4 regions of the Streptomyces sp. NPDC030245 genome follow, and region 3 is predicted to be linked to each of the others. Evidence: riboswitches for the same ligand, from Rfam matches in the RefSeq annotation. Region 3 holds a riboswitch; each other region holds the start of a gene.
The links. Region 3 has a riboswitch for cyclic di-AMP ahead of ACZ4Z4_RS28815 (C40 family peptidase). Riboswitches for the same ligand answer to the same signal wherever they lie in the genome.
Positions count from the first base shown of each region.

Region 1: another riboswitch for cyclic di-AMP. It lies ahead of ACZ4Z4_RS33005 (C40 family peptidase); the one in region 3 lies ahead of ACZ4Z4_RS28815 (C40 family peptidase).
Region 2: another riboswitch for cyclic di-AMP. It lies ahead of ACZ4Z4_RS32835 (M23 family metallopeptidase); the one in region 3 lies ahead of ACZ4Z4_RS28815 (C40 family peptidase).
Region 4: another riboswitch for cyclic di-AMP. It lies ahead of ACZ4Z4_RS09240 (M23 family metallopeptidase); the one in region 3 lies ahead of ACZ4Z4_RS28815 (C40 family peptidase).

Region 1 is NZ_JBVICF010000015.1:13,576-16,764, forward strand. Features, by position in the region: gene ACZ4Z4_RS32995 (ATP-dependent Clp protease proteolytic subunit) at 1-528, shown strand, start outside; gene ACZ4Z4_RS33000 (hypothetical protein) at 536-844, shown strand; cyclic di-AMP (ydaO/yuaA leader) riboswitch at 1,203-1,379, shown strand; gene ACZ4Z4_RS33005 (C40 family peptidase) at 1,383-1,856, shown strand; gene ACZ4Z4_RS33010 (ATP-binding protein) at 1,900-2,352, opposite strand; gene ACZ4Z4_RS33015 (helix-turn-helix domain-containing protein) at 2,625-3,189, shown strand, end outside.
Region 2 is NZ_JBVICF010000014.1:243,712-246,900, reverse strand. Features, by position in the region: gene ACZ4Z4_RS32840 (aldo/keto reductase) at 1-562, opposite strand, end outside; gene ACZ4Z4_RS32835 (M23 family metallopeptidase) at 679-1,764, opposite strand; cyclic di-AMP (ydaO/yuaA leader) riboswitch at 1,776-1,923, opposite strand; gene ACZ4Z4_RS32830 (PP2C family protein-serine/threonine phosphatase) at 2,145-3,189, opposite strand, start outside.
Region 3 is NZ_JBVICF010000011.1:318,684-321,872, reverse strand. Features, by position in the region: gene ACZ4Z4_RS28815 (C40 family peptidase) at 107-1,333, opposite strand; cyclic di-AMP (ydaO/yuaA leader) riboswitch at 1,342-1,497, opposite strand; gene pcrA (DNA helicase PcrA) at 1,765-3,189, shown strand, end outside.
Region 4 is NZ_JBVICF010000003.1:148,869-152,057, forward strand. Features, by position in the region: gene ACZ4Z4_RS09230 (M16 family metallopeptidase) at 1-169, shown strand, start outside; gene ACZ4Z4_RS09235 (M16 family metallopeptidase) at 166-1,551, shown strand; cyclic di-AMP (ydaO/yuaA leader) riboswitch at 1,747-1,909, shown strand; gene ACZ4Z4_RS09240 (M23 family metallopeptidase) at 1,922-2,734, shown strand; gene ACZ4Z4_RS09245 (GntR family transcriptional regulator) at 2,951-3,189, shown strand, end outside.

The DNA.
Region 1 (3,189 bases), on a different contig from region 3:
TTCCTCGGCGCGCCCGTCGACGCCACCTCGGCGAACGACGTGATGGCGCAGTTCATGCACCTGGAGCACCAGGCGCCGGACCGCGACATCTCGCTGTACATCAACTCCCCCGGCGGCTCGTTCAGCGCGATGACCGCGATCTACGACACGATGCGGTACGTCAGCTGCGACGTGGAGACGATCTGCCTGGGCCAGGCCGCGTCGGGCGCCGCCGTCCTGCTCGCCGCGGGCACCCCCGGAAAACGGTTCGCCCTGCCCGGCGCGCGCGTTCTGATCCACCAGCCGGCCGTCTCCGAACCGATCCACGGCCAGGCCACGGACCTGGCGATCCAGGCCGACGAACTTCTGCGCACCAGGCGGCAGTTGGAGGAGATGCTCGTACGGCACACGGGGCAGAGTCCGGAGCGGATCACCGCGGACGTCGAACGGGACAAGATCTTCGACGCGCCCGCGGCCCTGGAGTACGGGCTCGTGGACGGCATCATCCCGAGCCGCAAGGCCTCGCTCGCCGCCCGCGACCCGAGGTGAGCCACCGATGCTGCCGCCCGAACTGCCGCCCCTGCCCGCCCTCACCCGCGCCGAGGCGGAGTTGATCGACCGCTATCTCGAAGTCGTCGACCTGCTCGGCCGCATCAATCCGGCCCGCACCGAGCACACCTACCGCGGTCTGCGCGCCGCCCAGGCCCTGGTCGGCCGGGCGGTCGCGCTGCGGGACGCGCTCGCCCTCATGCACCAGCGGGGCGAGACTGAGATGCACACGCCCACGCTGGTCCGGGCGCTGCGCGTCCTCGATGGCGAGCGGCGGGCGGGACGACTCACCGTGCCGCCCCCGCAAGGCTCCTGAAATTCCGTCGGGCGCCCCCGCTTCCGACGCCCGGACGTCCGGGGCGACTTCGAAACGGACCAGTCGGGCTACCCCGGACGGCGTACCCACGCGTCCTTATCCGCACGGTCCGAAGTTGCGTCCGGCGAGTACAGCAGGGGCGGAATTATGCATTCCGCTGCTGGTCGAGCGGTCGTCAGAGAGGGCGGCGGAACGCCGAATTCGGCAGTGTCCACCTGAACAGGTCAGTCGTGAGTAGCCTCACAAAACACCGTTTCGACTCGGTTTTCGGACCTGTTTCGGGTCAAGATCCCTTCCGACGACAAGCCCCCGCCACAGCGGCGGGGCGGTCCGGGCGGACGCCGAGTCCTGCCGCCACCCGGATGACCGGTCGACATCTGTGCAACGGCAGGAGTGGAGGACCCAGGTACGACGGGCCCGTCCGGGAAGTCCGGACGACGCCCTTGGGGTTAAGCCGCAGAGCACGACGCGGCCGGGCATCTTCGCCTGCCCGAACCCGACAGGTCATCCTTCACAGGCGGCTGACGAAGGGTTGCGCATGACCGCGCTGAATCATGTTCCGTCGCTGCTCAGCAGGACGGGGGCCGCATCGGCCCTCACGCTCGCCGTCGTGGGCGGCACCGTCGTGGCCCCCGGGCTCACGGCGGAGGCCGAGGCAGCGACACACGGAACGAAGGCGCTCAAGATCGCGGCGTCCAAGAAGGGCTCCCCGTACGGCTACGGGGCGGCCGGACCCAACCGGTTCGACTGCTCGGGCCTGACGCTCTACTCGTTCAAGAAGACGGGCAAGAAGCTGCCTCGCACGGCCGCCGCGCAGTACAACAAGACCAAGCACATCTCCAGGTCCCAGCGGACCCGTGGTGATCTGGTGTTCTTCCACTCCGGACGGAACGTCTACCACGTCGGGATCTACGCGGGTAACAACCGCATCTGGCACGCTCCCAAGAGGGGGACCGTGGTGCGCCTGGAGAAGATCTGGTCCAACAGCGTCTGGTACGGCAGGGTGCGCTGACCGCACCGTCCAGCGCGGCACTCGCGGGCCCCGGCCGAACCGGTCAGCGGGCGTCGTCACGCGAGCCGCGCTGGACGGGTGGCTGCCAGGGCAGCGCGATCCACACGGTCTTGCCGCCCTCGTCGGTGGGGCTGACAGAGAGCCTGCCGCCGCACTCGGCCGCCAGCCAGCGGATGATGACCATGCCGCGGCCGTTGTCCTGCTGGACGGCCGCAGGGAGCCGCTTGGGGTAGCGGGGGTGGCTGTCGGTGACACCGATGCGCAGCTGCTCGTCACGGTCGAGCTCCAGGTCCACGGTGAAGGTGGGCGACTGGCCCAGGGTGTGCTGCACGGCGTTGGTGGTGAGTTCGGAGACGATCAGCCTGATCGTGTCGGCCACCTCGGCGTCGCCGGGCAGGCCCCATTCCGCGAGCACGCGGGAGACGAATTTCCGGGCGGCGGGGACCGAGACAGGATCGCTCGGCAGGGTGACGGAGGCTTCCTGGTGGTCTGCCATGGCGACGTTGTCCCTTTCCCACCGGGACCGGTCTCCGGCTCGCGGCGGATGACTCGAGGACAGTCCCGGACTGGTGCTTCGCGCCAGCCTGCCACTCCTTGGCCGGTCACGGGTGGCGATCCACCGAGATGTGCATATATCTGTCGCTCGAAGCGGTGAACTCTGCTAAGGCAGACCGTATTTGGGCGTGAGAGCGGTACTTCCTCTAATCTCGCGTACTGCCCTGCCCCGCCGCCGGGAGATCCGACGGCTCCGTCCGAAAGGAGACGGGCATGCAGTACGGCCCCGCGGTGCGCCGTCGTCAGCTCGGCGCCGCCCTGCGCGCCCTGCGCGCTCACGCGGGACTCACCAGCAGCGAGGCCGCGGCCAAGGTCGGCTGGCACCAGTCCAAGGTGAGCCGGATCGAAACGGGCCGCAGTGGCGTGAAAGCCGCCGACGTACGGCTGCTGATGGAGGCATATCAGGTCAAGGACCCGCAGCGCAGTGAGCTGCTCATCGCGTTCGCCGGCGCCGACGATCCCGGCGCGGGGCGCCATCACTGGTGGAAGGCCTATCGCGGTCTGCTGCCCGCCACCTACCGCGATTTCATCAGCCTGGAATCACAGGCCAGCTGGGTGCGCACGCTGGAGACGTCCGTGGTTCCCGGCCTGTTGCAGACCTCCGAGTACGCCCGCGCGGTGACCCGGGCCGCGCTCGGCGAGCTGCCGCAGGAGCAGGTCGACGCGCTGGTGGAGGTCCGGCTCGCCCGGCAGGACGTGCTGCGCGCGGATCCGCCGCTGCGGCTCAGCGTGGTCATGGACGAGGCGGTGCTGCGGCGGCCGGTGGGCGGGGCGCGGG
Region 2 (3,189 bases), on a different contig from region 3:
AGACGAGGTTGTAGTGCGGCTGGAGCGCGACGTACCGCGCGAGGCCCTCGCGGTCGGAGAGGTCGAGGGACTCCTGGAGCCGCTCGGGGGTGATGTTGGAGGCCGCGATCGCCCGCACCTTGCCGGCCCGCACCAGCTCGTCGAGCGTGCCGATGATCTCCTCGACCGGGACCGAAGGATCGTCGTAGTGGGTGTAGTAGAGGTCGATGTAATCGGTGCCGAGGCGGCGCAGCGAGGCGTCGACCGCGCCCTTGACGTTGGCCGCGGAGAGGCCCTTGTACTCGGGGTGCGCGCTCACCTTGGTGGCGATGACGACGTCGGAGCGGTTGCCGCGCTCGGCCAGCCACTCGCCGATGAGGGTCTCGGACTCGCCGCCCCGGTTGCCCTCCGCCCACGCCGAGTAGACGTCGGCGGTGTCGATGAAGTTGCCGCCGGCCGCGGTGTAGGCGTCGAGGACGTCGAAGGACGCCGTCCGGTCCGCGGTCCAGCCGAAGACGTTGCCGCCGAGGGAGAGCGGGAAGACCTCGAGGTCGGAGGAGCCAAGCTGGCGAAGAGAAGTCATACGTTCTCCAACACCACCACCGGAAACACCATTCCGTTCCCGGGACCGGCAGCCCTGGCGTCGGGGGGTTGTCGCCAGGACCGCCGGAGTCTTTCAGAGGGGTCAGGCACAGGCTCTCAGGGGTTCAGGCCCTTGCTCTGAAGCCAGCCGAGCGGGTCGATCCCGGAGCCGCCGGGCGTGTGGACCTCCATGTGGAGGTGGGGACCGGTGACGTTGCCGGTCGCGCCGACGCGGCCGATGACGTCGCCCGTGCTGACCTTCTGACCCGCGCTCACGTTGAGCGAGGACTGGTGGCAGTACCAGACCTCCGTGCCGTCCTCCAGTTCGAGCACGGTGCGGTAGCCGTAGGCGCCCGCCCAGCCGGCCTCCTTGATGGTGCCGGTGTGCACGGCCTTGAGCGGGGTACCCGTGGGAGCGGCGAAGTCCAGACCGGTGTGGTGCCCGGAGGACCACATGGAACCGGCGTCACCGAAGTGCGACGTGAGGGTGTACGAGGAGGTGGGCAGGGCGTAGCTCTTGGCGAGCTTGGCGCGGCGCTCGGCCTCGGCCTTCGCCTTGCGGGCCTCCTCCTCCTTCTTCTTCTTGGCCGCGGCCTTGGCGTCCGCCGCCTTCTCGGCCGCCTTCTGCTGCTCGGCGGCCTCTTCGGCGGCCTTCTTGACCGCGGCTTCCTCGGCGGCCGTGCGCACGGCGGTGTCCGCCTGCTCCTGCTGGTTCTCGGCCTGCTGCATGATGCGGGCGCGCAGCGCCTCGCCCGCGTCGGTGGTGCCCTGCTCGGCGTCGCCCGCGCCGACCCCGGCTGCGGTGAGCGGAGCGGCGGCCGCGGCCGTGGTCGTCTCCGGCGCGTCGTCGGACATCAGCGCGCCGACGCCCGGCAGGGACTCGGCAGCCGGCAGCGAGTCCGCGACGGCACCCACGCCCGGCAGGTCGGGCAGGGATATGGCGACCGGCGGCTTGCCGTCCTGCGCGGTGGCGATGCCGCCCGCACCGACGGCGGCGATGACGCCCACGCCGAGCACGGTGGAGCTGCGGGCGAGTCCGCCGCCGCTCTTCTTGTGCACGCGGTGCCGGCCGCGGACGGGGCGGACGGACTCCTCGGTGGGGTTCCACTCCTCGGAGGAGGCGAGGGGGCCCTCGTCGTACGCGCCGAAGTCGTCGTCATTCGGAACGTACACGGCTCGGGGGGCAGGCCGGTTGGACGCCACTGGGGCGCGCTCCTTTCCTTCCTTCTCGCCTACCGGGTTAGCTGACGGGTTCGGAGCAGGAAGGTCTCCTACGAGCACCTGGCACGGAGGCACAGCTGCCCGATTCACCCCAAGTTGGTGGTTCCCCGGCTCCCTTGCGGGATTAGGCGCGTGCGCGCGGAGCCGCCTCGAGTGACGGCTGGGACGACCGCGCTGCGTTATCGAACGTTAATAGACAGGGGGTCCGTATTCCAAGCCGTTCCGGTTGATCGTTAACGCTCATCGGCCGTACGTACCGGGACACGAAGGTGCGGACCGGGGCGAGTTGACCCCCGGTCTTCAAACACCGGAGCTTTACATTTTCTTGACAGTGTGTCAGTCGTTATGCGGAGCGGTGTACTTCAGTCACCGGCGGTGACCTCCGCATCGCCGGCCGCGGGCCGCCGCACCGCGAGCAGCGCCATGTCGTCCGTCATGGCGCCCCCGGTGTGCCGCCGCACCTCCCCCGCGAGGGCGGCGAGCAGCGCGTGCGGGCCGCCCCGGCCCGGGAAGATCCGCCCGCCGAGCCGCGCCGCGGGATCGTAGAACTCCCCCGCCGCGTCGCGCGCCTCCGACAGGCCGTCGGTGTAGAAGAGCAGCGTCGCGCCGGGCGGGAACTCCGACTCGTCCGCCCGGTCCGGCCAGACCCCCAGGTCGCCCATGCCGAGCGGCAGCGCGGGTTCGCTCGGCGACATGACGCACAGCCGCCCGTCGCCGCGCAGCAGCAGCGGCGGCGGGTGCCCGCGGTTGATCAGGCGTACGGAACCCTCGGCGTGCCGGATCTCCGCGAGGACGGCGGTGGTGAACCCCTCGAACGCGTCCAGTCCGTCGCGCCGGGTGCCCTCGCGCGCCAGCGCCCGCTCCAGTCGCTGTGCCACCGCCTCCAGGGTGGCCTCCTGCTCGGCGGCCTCCCGGAAGGCGCCGATGACGACGGCGACCGCCGCGACCGCGCCCATGCCCTTTCCGCGTACGTCGCCGACGATGAGCCGCACGCCGTGCGGGGTGTCCTGCACCGCGTACAGATCCCCTCCGATGAACGCGTCGGCCTGCGCCGCCTCGTACCGTGCCGCGATGTCCAGGCCGCCGATGCGCGGATCCGGCGCGGGCAGCACAGCGCGCTGGGTGGCCTCGGAGATGGAACGGGCGATGGCGAGCCGGTCGTTGCCGCGGCGCACGACACGGTTGATCACGATCGCGAGGGCGGCGACGGTCGCCACGGTGACCACTTCGGTGACGGTCTCGACATGGCTGCTGACGCTGTTGCCGTAGTGCAGGAAGAGGACGGCGCCGGTGGCCGCCACGCCGGTCAGGACGGTGCTGAGCAGGGAGTAGAAGGGAGCGGCGATCAGCGGGGCCGCCGTGAAGAGCGGAGCGGCGGTGAACTCCGGCGGGGTCGCGATGTCGTAG
Region 3 (3,189 bases):
GAGCGGGAGGCGAACCCTCCCGCCGGCCCAGGACAACGCATCCGGGGAGGATGCGGGCCACGCGCGCGTAGAGGGGGCGTCTCGCTGCTGCGAGGGGCCTTCGTTCTCAAGCGGGGCGTACCACGCTGTGGATCGGCATGTAATAGATCGACTCGACGCGGACGTTCGCGCCCGGCTTCGGGGCGTGGATCATCTTGCCGTTGCCGATGTAGATCCCCACGTGACTGATGTCGTCGTAGAAGAACACAAGGTCACCCGGCTTGGCATCGGCGGTCTTCACGGTCGTGCCGACCTTGACCTGGTCCCATGTGGTGCGCGGCAGGGAGATCCCCGCGGCCTTCCAGGCGTCCTGGGTGAGTCCGGAGCAGTCGTAGGAGTCGGGGCCGGTGGCGCCCCAGACGTACGGCTTGCCGATCTGACCCTCCGCAAAATCGATGACCTTCGCGGCCTTGGTGGCGTAGCTGCCGTCGGTGCTTCCGGAGCCGGAGCCGGAACCGGAGTCCGAACCCGAGCCCGCGTCGGAACCAGAACCAGAACCGGAGCCGGATCCGGAACCAGAGCCCTGGTCGGCCTCCCGCTCCTTCTCCCGCTGCGCCGCCTCCTCGGCCTTCCGCTCGCGCTCCGCCTCCGCGGCCTGCTCGCGGGCCAGCTTCTCGGCCTTGCGCTTGGCCTCCTGCTTCTTCTTCCGCTCGATCTCCGCGAGCCGCGCCTTCTCCTCGGCGGTCAGCTTCGAAAGGAGCTCACGCGCGTCGCCCAGCTTCTTCTGGACGGTCCGCTTGCTCGTCCTGAGGTCGTCCCGGGAGTCGCTCAGCGTCTTGAGGCTCTTCGCGGCCTTCGTACGCTGCTCGGTCGCCGACGCCTGCTGCGCCTGGTAGTCGTCGACCGCCTTCTTCTGCCGCGAGGTCAGCCGGTCCGCCAGGTGGTTCTGGTCGAAGTAGCCCTGCGGGTCGTCGGCGAGCATCATCGCGGCCGTCTCCGAGACGGCACCCGTGCGGTACTGGGCAGCGGCGAACGAGCCCAGCTCCTCGCGTGCGTCGTTCAGCTCATCCGTGCGCCTGGCCACGTCGTCGAGCAGGCGGTCGACCTTCTTGCGCTGCTTGTCGGTGCGCTCCTTGACCGAGTTGTACTTCTGGGTGGCCACGCCGGCCTGCTGGTAGAGCTCGTCGACCTTCTTCTGGACCTCTTCGAGGCTGGGCTTCGTCGGCGCGGAGGGCGCCGCCTGCGCGCTCTGTGCCAGGAGGGCGACGGAGGTGAGGGCTGCCGTCGTGATGCCGATGGCGGGGGCCGTGCGTATGCCGGTTGTACGGGTCCGCGGCTTGCGGTGCGACGCCAAGGGAGGCGACTCCTTCCGTAGACCGCCTACCGGGTTAGCTGTCGGGTTCGGGCGGGTGGTTCGGAAGGCTGCCCTACAGTCCCGTACTTCGTACGGGACCGATTCACCCCAAGGTTCTGGTGGGTCCCCGGCTCCGAACACGTCGGACTCGGCGGAGGCCACCCGTTCCCGGCGGGGTTCGCCGGTGGGGGGCGAGTGGCCCGCCGGGCACGCTAGCCAACCCGTGTCACTCCTGTGAAGGTTGATGTTCGATATGCCCGATACATTTTCGTGACTTTACGAGGCCCTTGATGCGGGCAGGGCGGCGAGGGGGTGGAGGCGTAGCGGAGTGTGATCGCGTGCGAGCGCGGCGTAGGAAGAGGCGTAGGAAGGCCGGGGTGTGTCCGGAACCGCAGCGGGTTGTCAGTGGGGCCGCCTAGACTCGGGAGGCGATGAGCAGCCTCTTTGATGACAGCTTCCTGGCGGACCTGCAGCCCTCCCGGGCCGCGGACGAAGCGCCTCCGCCGCCGCCCGAGGACAGCGCTCCGGAGCCCATTCCGGACGATTTGTTCGACGGGAAGTTCGACGCGCCCATGACCCGGGAGTCGCACTACCGCGACGGCGCCCCGCGCCCGGTCATCGACCCGGCGTCGCTCCTCGACGGGCTGAACGAGAACCAGCGCGCGGCCGTCGTGCACGCCGGCTCCCCCCTGCTCATCGTGGCCGGCGCCGGCTCCGGCAAGACCCGTGTGCTGACCCACCGCATCGCGTACCTCCTCGCCGAGCGCGGCGTGCACCCCGGCCAGATCCTCGCGATCACCTTCACGAACAAGGCCGCGGGCGAGATGAAGGAGCGCGTCGAGCAGCTCGTCGGCCCCCGGGCGAACGCGATGTGGGTGTCCACCTTCCACAGCGCCTGCGTCCGCATCCTCCGCCGCGAGTACAAGAAGCTGGGCTTCACCTCCTCCTTCTCGATCTACGACGCCGCGGACTCCAAGCGCCTCATGGCCCTGGTCTGCCGCGACCTGGACCTCGACCCGAAGAAGTTCCCGCCGAAGTCGTTCAGCGCCAAGATCTCGAACCTGAAGAACGAGCTGATTGACGAAGAGGACTTCGCAGGTCAGGCTGCCGACGGCTTCGAGAAGACCCTCGCCCAGGCCTACGCCATGTACCAGTCGCGCCTCCGCGAGGCGAACGCGCTGGACTTCGACGACCTGATCATGACGACGGTCCACCTGCTGCGCGCCTTCCCGGACGTCGCCGAGCACTACAGGCGCCGTTTCCGGCACGTCATGGTGGACGAGTACCAGGACACGAACCACGCGCAGTACGCGCTGGTGCGCGAGCTGGTCGGCCCCTCCGGAGGCGAGGGGGACGACCCGGCGGAGCTGTGCGTGGTGGGCGACGCCGACCAGTCCATCTACGCCTTCCGCGGCGCCACGATCCGCAACATCCTCCAGTTCGAGGAGGACTACACCGACGCGACGACGATCCTCCTGGAGCAGAACTACCGCTCCACGCAGACGATCCTGACCGCCGCCAACGCGGTCATCGAGCGGAACGAGAGCCGCCGCCCCAAGAACCTCTGGACCAACCAGGGCGAGGGCGCACGCATCACCGGATACGTCGCCGACACCGAGCACGACGAGGCCCAGTTCGTCGCCGACGAGATCGACCGCCTCACCGACGCGGGCGAGGCCAAGGCCGGCGACGTCGCGATCTTCTACCGGACGAACGCCCAGTCCCGTGTCTTCGAAGAGATCTTCATCCGCGTCGGCCTGCCCTACAAGGTCGTCGGCGGCGTCCGCTTCTACGAGCGCAAGGAGGTCCGCGATGTGCTGGCCTACCTGCGCGTTCTCGCCAACCCCGAGGACGCG
Region 4 (3,189 bases), on a different contig from region 3:
CGCCCTCACCGCCGTCCAGCGCGTCCTCGACGTCACGGCGGAAGAGGTCAAGCAGGTCGCGGGGGCCCGCCTGCGCCCCGACAACCGCGCGGTGCTCGTGTACGAACCCGTGACTGCCGCCGACGAGGGCGCAGAGGCCGCTGAGGAAGAAGAGGAGGCGGCGAAGTGACCGAGGCCGCGACGATGCAGTTCCACCCCCAGCCCCAGGCGGGCCCCGCCAAGCCCTGGGCCTTCCCGGCGCCCGAGCGCGGCACGCTGCCCAACGGCCTCACCGTGCTGCGCTGCGACCGCCCGGGCCAGCAGGTCGTCGCCGTCGAGATCAACCTCGAAGCGCCCCTGGACGCCGAGCCCGAGGGCCTCGACGGTGTCGCCACGATCATGGCGAGGGCCTTCAACGAAGGCACCGACAAGCACTCCGCCGAGGAGTTCGCCGCCGAGCTCGACCGCTGCGGCGCCACCATGGACGCGCACGCCGACCACCCCGGCGTACGCGTCTCCCTGGAGGTCCCGGTCTCCCGGCTGCCGAAGGCGCTCGGCCTGCTCGCCGACGCCCTGCGGGCCCCCGCCTTCGCGGACGGCGAGATCGAGCGGCTCGTCCGCAACCGCCTCGACGAGATCCCGCACGAGGCCGCCAACCCGGCGCGCCGCGCCGCCAAGGAGCTCTCCAAGGAGCTCTTCCCCGCGACCTCGCGCATGTCGCGCCCCCGCCAGGGCACCGAGGAGACGGTCGCGGCCATCGACTCGGCGGCGGTGCGCGCCTTCTACGAGAAGCACGTCCGCCCCGCCACGGCCACCCTCGTCGTGGTCGGCGACCTGACGGGGACCGACCTGGACGCCGTCCTCGCGGACACGGTGGGCGCCTGGACGGGCTCCCCGGGCGAGCCGCGCCCGGTGCCGCCGGTGACCGCCGACGACCGCGGCCGCGTCGTCATCGTGGACCGCCCCGGAGCGGTCCAGACGCAGCTGCTGATCGGCCGCATCGGCGCCGACCGGCACGACCGCGTCTGGCCGGCCCAGGTCCTCGGCACGTACTGCCTGGGCGGCACCCTCACCTCGCGTCTCGACCGCGTCCTGCGCGAGGAGAAGGGATACACCTACGGCGTACGGGCGTTCAGCCAGGTCCTGCGTTCGGCGCCGGACGGCTCGGGCGCCGCGATGCTCGCCATCAGCGGCTCCGTCGACACCCCGAACACGGGGCCTGCGCTGGAGGACCTGTGGAAGGTCCTGCGCGTCCTCGCCGCCGAGGGCCTCACGGACGCCGAGCGCGACGTGGCCGTGCAGAACCTGGTGGGCGTCGCCCCGCTCAAGTACGAGATGGCGGCCTCCGTGGCGGCCACCCTCGCCGACCAGGTCGAGCAGAACCTGCCGGACGACTTCCAGGCGCAGCTGTACCGGCAGCTGGCCGCCACCGGCACCGTGGAGGCCACCGCCGCCGTCGTGAACGCCTTCCCGGCGGACCGGCTGGTGACGATCCTGGTCGGGGACGCCGCGCAGATCGAGGAGCCCGTCAGGGCCCTCGGCCTCGGCGAAGTGAATGTCGTCACCAGCTGAGTGACGGTCAGGACATATCGGGACCCCGGTGACCGCTTCAGGTGCCGGGGTCCTCATATGTCCGAATTCATATGGTGGTTGCCTGTCTGCCGTGTGGCGTGCGCTACAAAAAGCGACTTCTGTTTGTCGATTGAAGGCGGCCCGTTTAGCGTCGACCCGGCTGTTCGTCGCGCAGTACGCCGCATCCGCGGCACCGGACAGTCATCGCCGAGTCCCCGTACGGCGCGAGCCAGGGGAGCCGGGGACCCACATGTCCCCTGGGGTGAATCGGGCACCTTGCCGTGAGGCGAGGGATCCGTAGGAGACCTTCCTGCTCCGAACCCGTCAGCTAACCCGGTAGGCGAGAGGGAAGGAAAGGAACACCCGCCACATGGCGTTCACCCGTGCCACCGGGAAGCACCGTCGTCCGAGCCGCCTGACGCGTACCACCGCGAACGTCGCCGGTGTCGCGGCGCTCACCACCACCGGTGTCATCGGCGGCCTCGCGGCCCCGGCGCTCGCCGCCCCCGACGAGGCGGCCATGGAGCACACCGGCCTCACCCAGGCGATATCCGTGGGCGGCTCGCTCGCCGCGAGCATCGACGCGCAGGCCGCGGCGCAGCAGGAGGCCGCCGACGACGCCGCCGCCGCGAAGAAGGCCGAAGAGGCCGCCAGGAAGCTGGCCGCCGAGGAGAAGCGGAAGGCCGAGGCCGAGGCCAAGGCGAAGGCCAAGAAGGAGCGCGAGGCCCGCGAGGCCAAGGAGCGCGCCTCCCGCGAGGCCGAGCGCAAGCGCCTGAACGCCTACGTCTCCCCGATCAGCGGCTCGTACGTCTCCACGGGCTACCAGACCGGCGGCGCCATGTGGTCCTCCGGCAGCCACACCGGCGTCGACTTCCACGCGGCGTCCGGCACCCCGGTCCACGCGGTCGGCTCCGGCACCGTCGTCGAGGCCGGCTGGGGCGGCGCCTACGGCAACAACGTGGTCATCAAGATGAACGACGGCACGTACACCCAGTACGGCCACATGTCGTCCCTCAGCGTCACCGTGGGCCAGACGGTCACCCCGGGCCAGCAGATCGGCCTCTCCGGTTCCACCGGCAACTCCAGCGGCCCGCACCTCCACTTCGAGGCCCGCACCGGCGCCGACTACGGCTCGGACATCGACCCCGTCGCGTACCTCCGCTCGCACGGCGTCAACGTCTGACGGACGGCGGCCCCCCGTACGGCACGCACGGCCCGTACAGCTTCGAAAGCCCCGGCTCGATCCGAGCCGGGGCTTTCGCGTGGCCCTCGCACGACCCTTGGCCAAAAGATATCCATGAATTCCGGCCCGCCGTCGGAATTCCGACGCCCTGCAATAGAGTCACTGAATGAGCGTCGGTCGACCGCGTTTCGCGGGGATTAAGGCGGAGGTCCGGTCATGCGCGTTCCCGCGCACTCGGTATGCACGGCCATTCGGGACGACATCGTCGCCGGTGTCCACGAAAGGGGCGGCCGGCTCACCGAGGAACTCCTCGCACGCCGCTACGGCGTCTCCCGGGTGCCCGTGCGCGAGGCCCTGCGCACGCTGGAGGCCGAGGGCTTCGTCGTCACCCGCAGGCACGCGGGCGCCTGCGTCGCCGAGCCCACGGAGCAGGAGGCCGCCGACCTCCTGGAGGT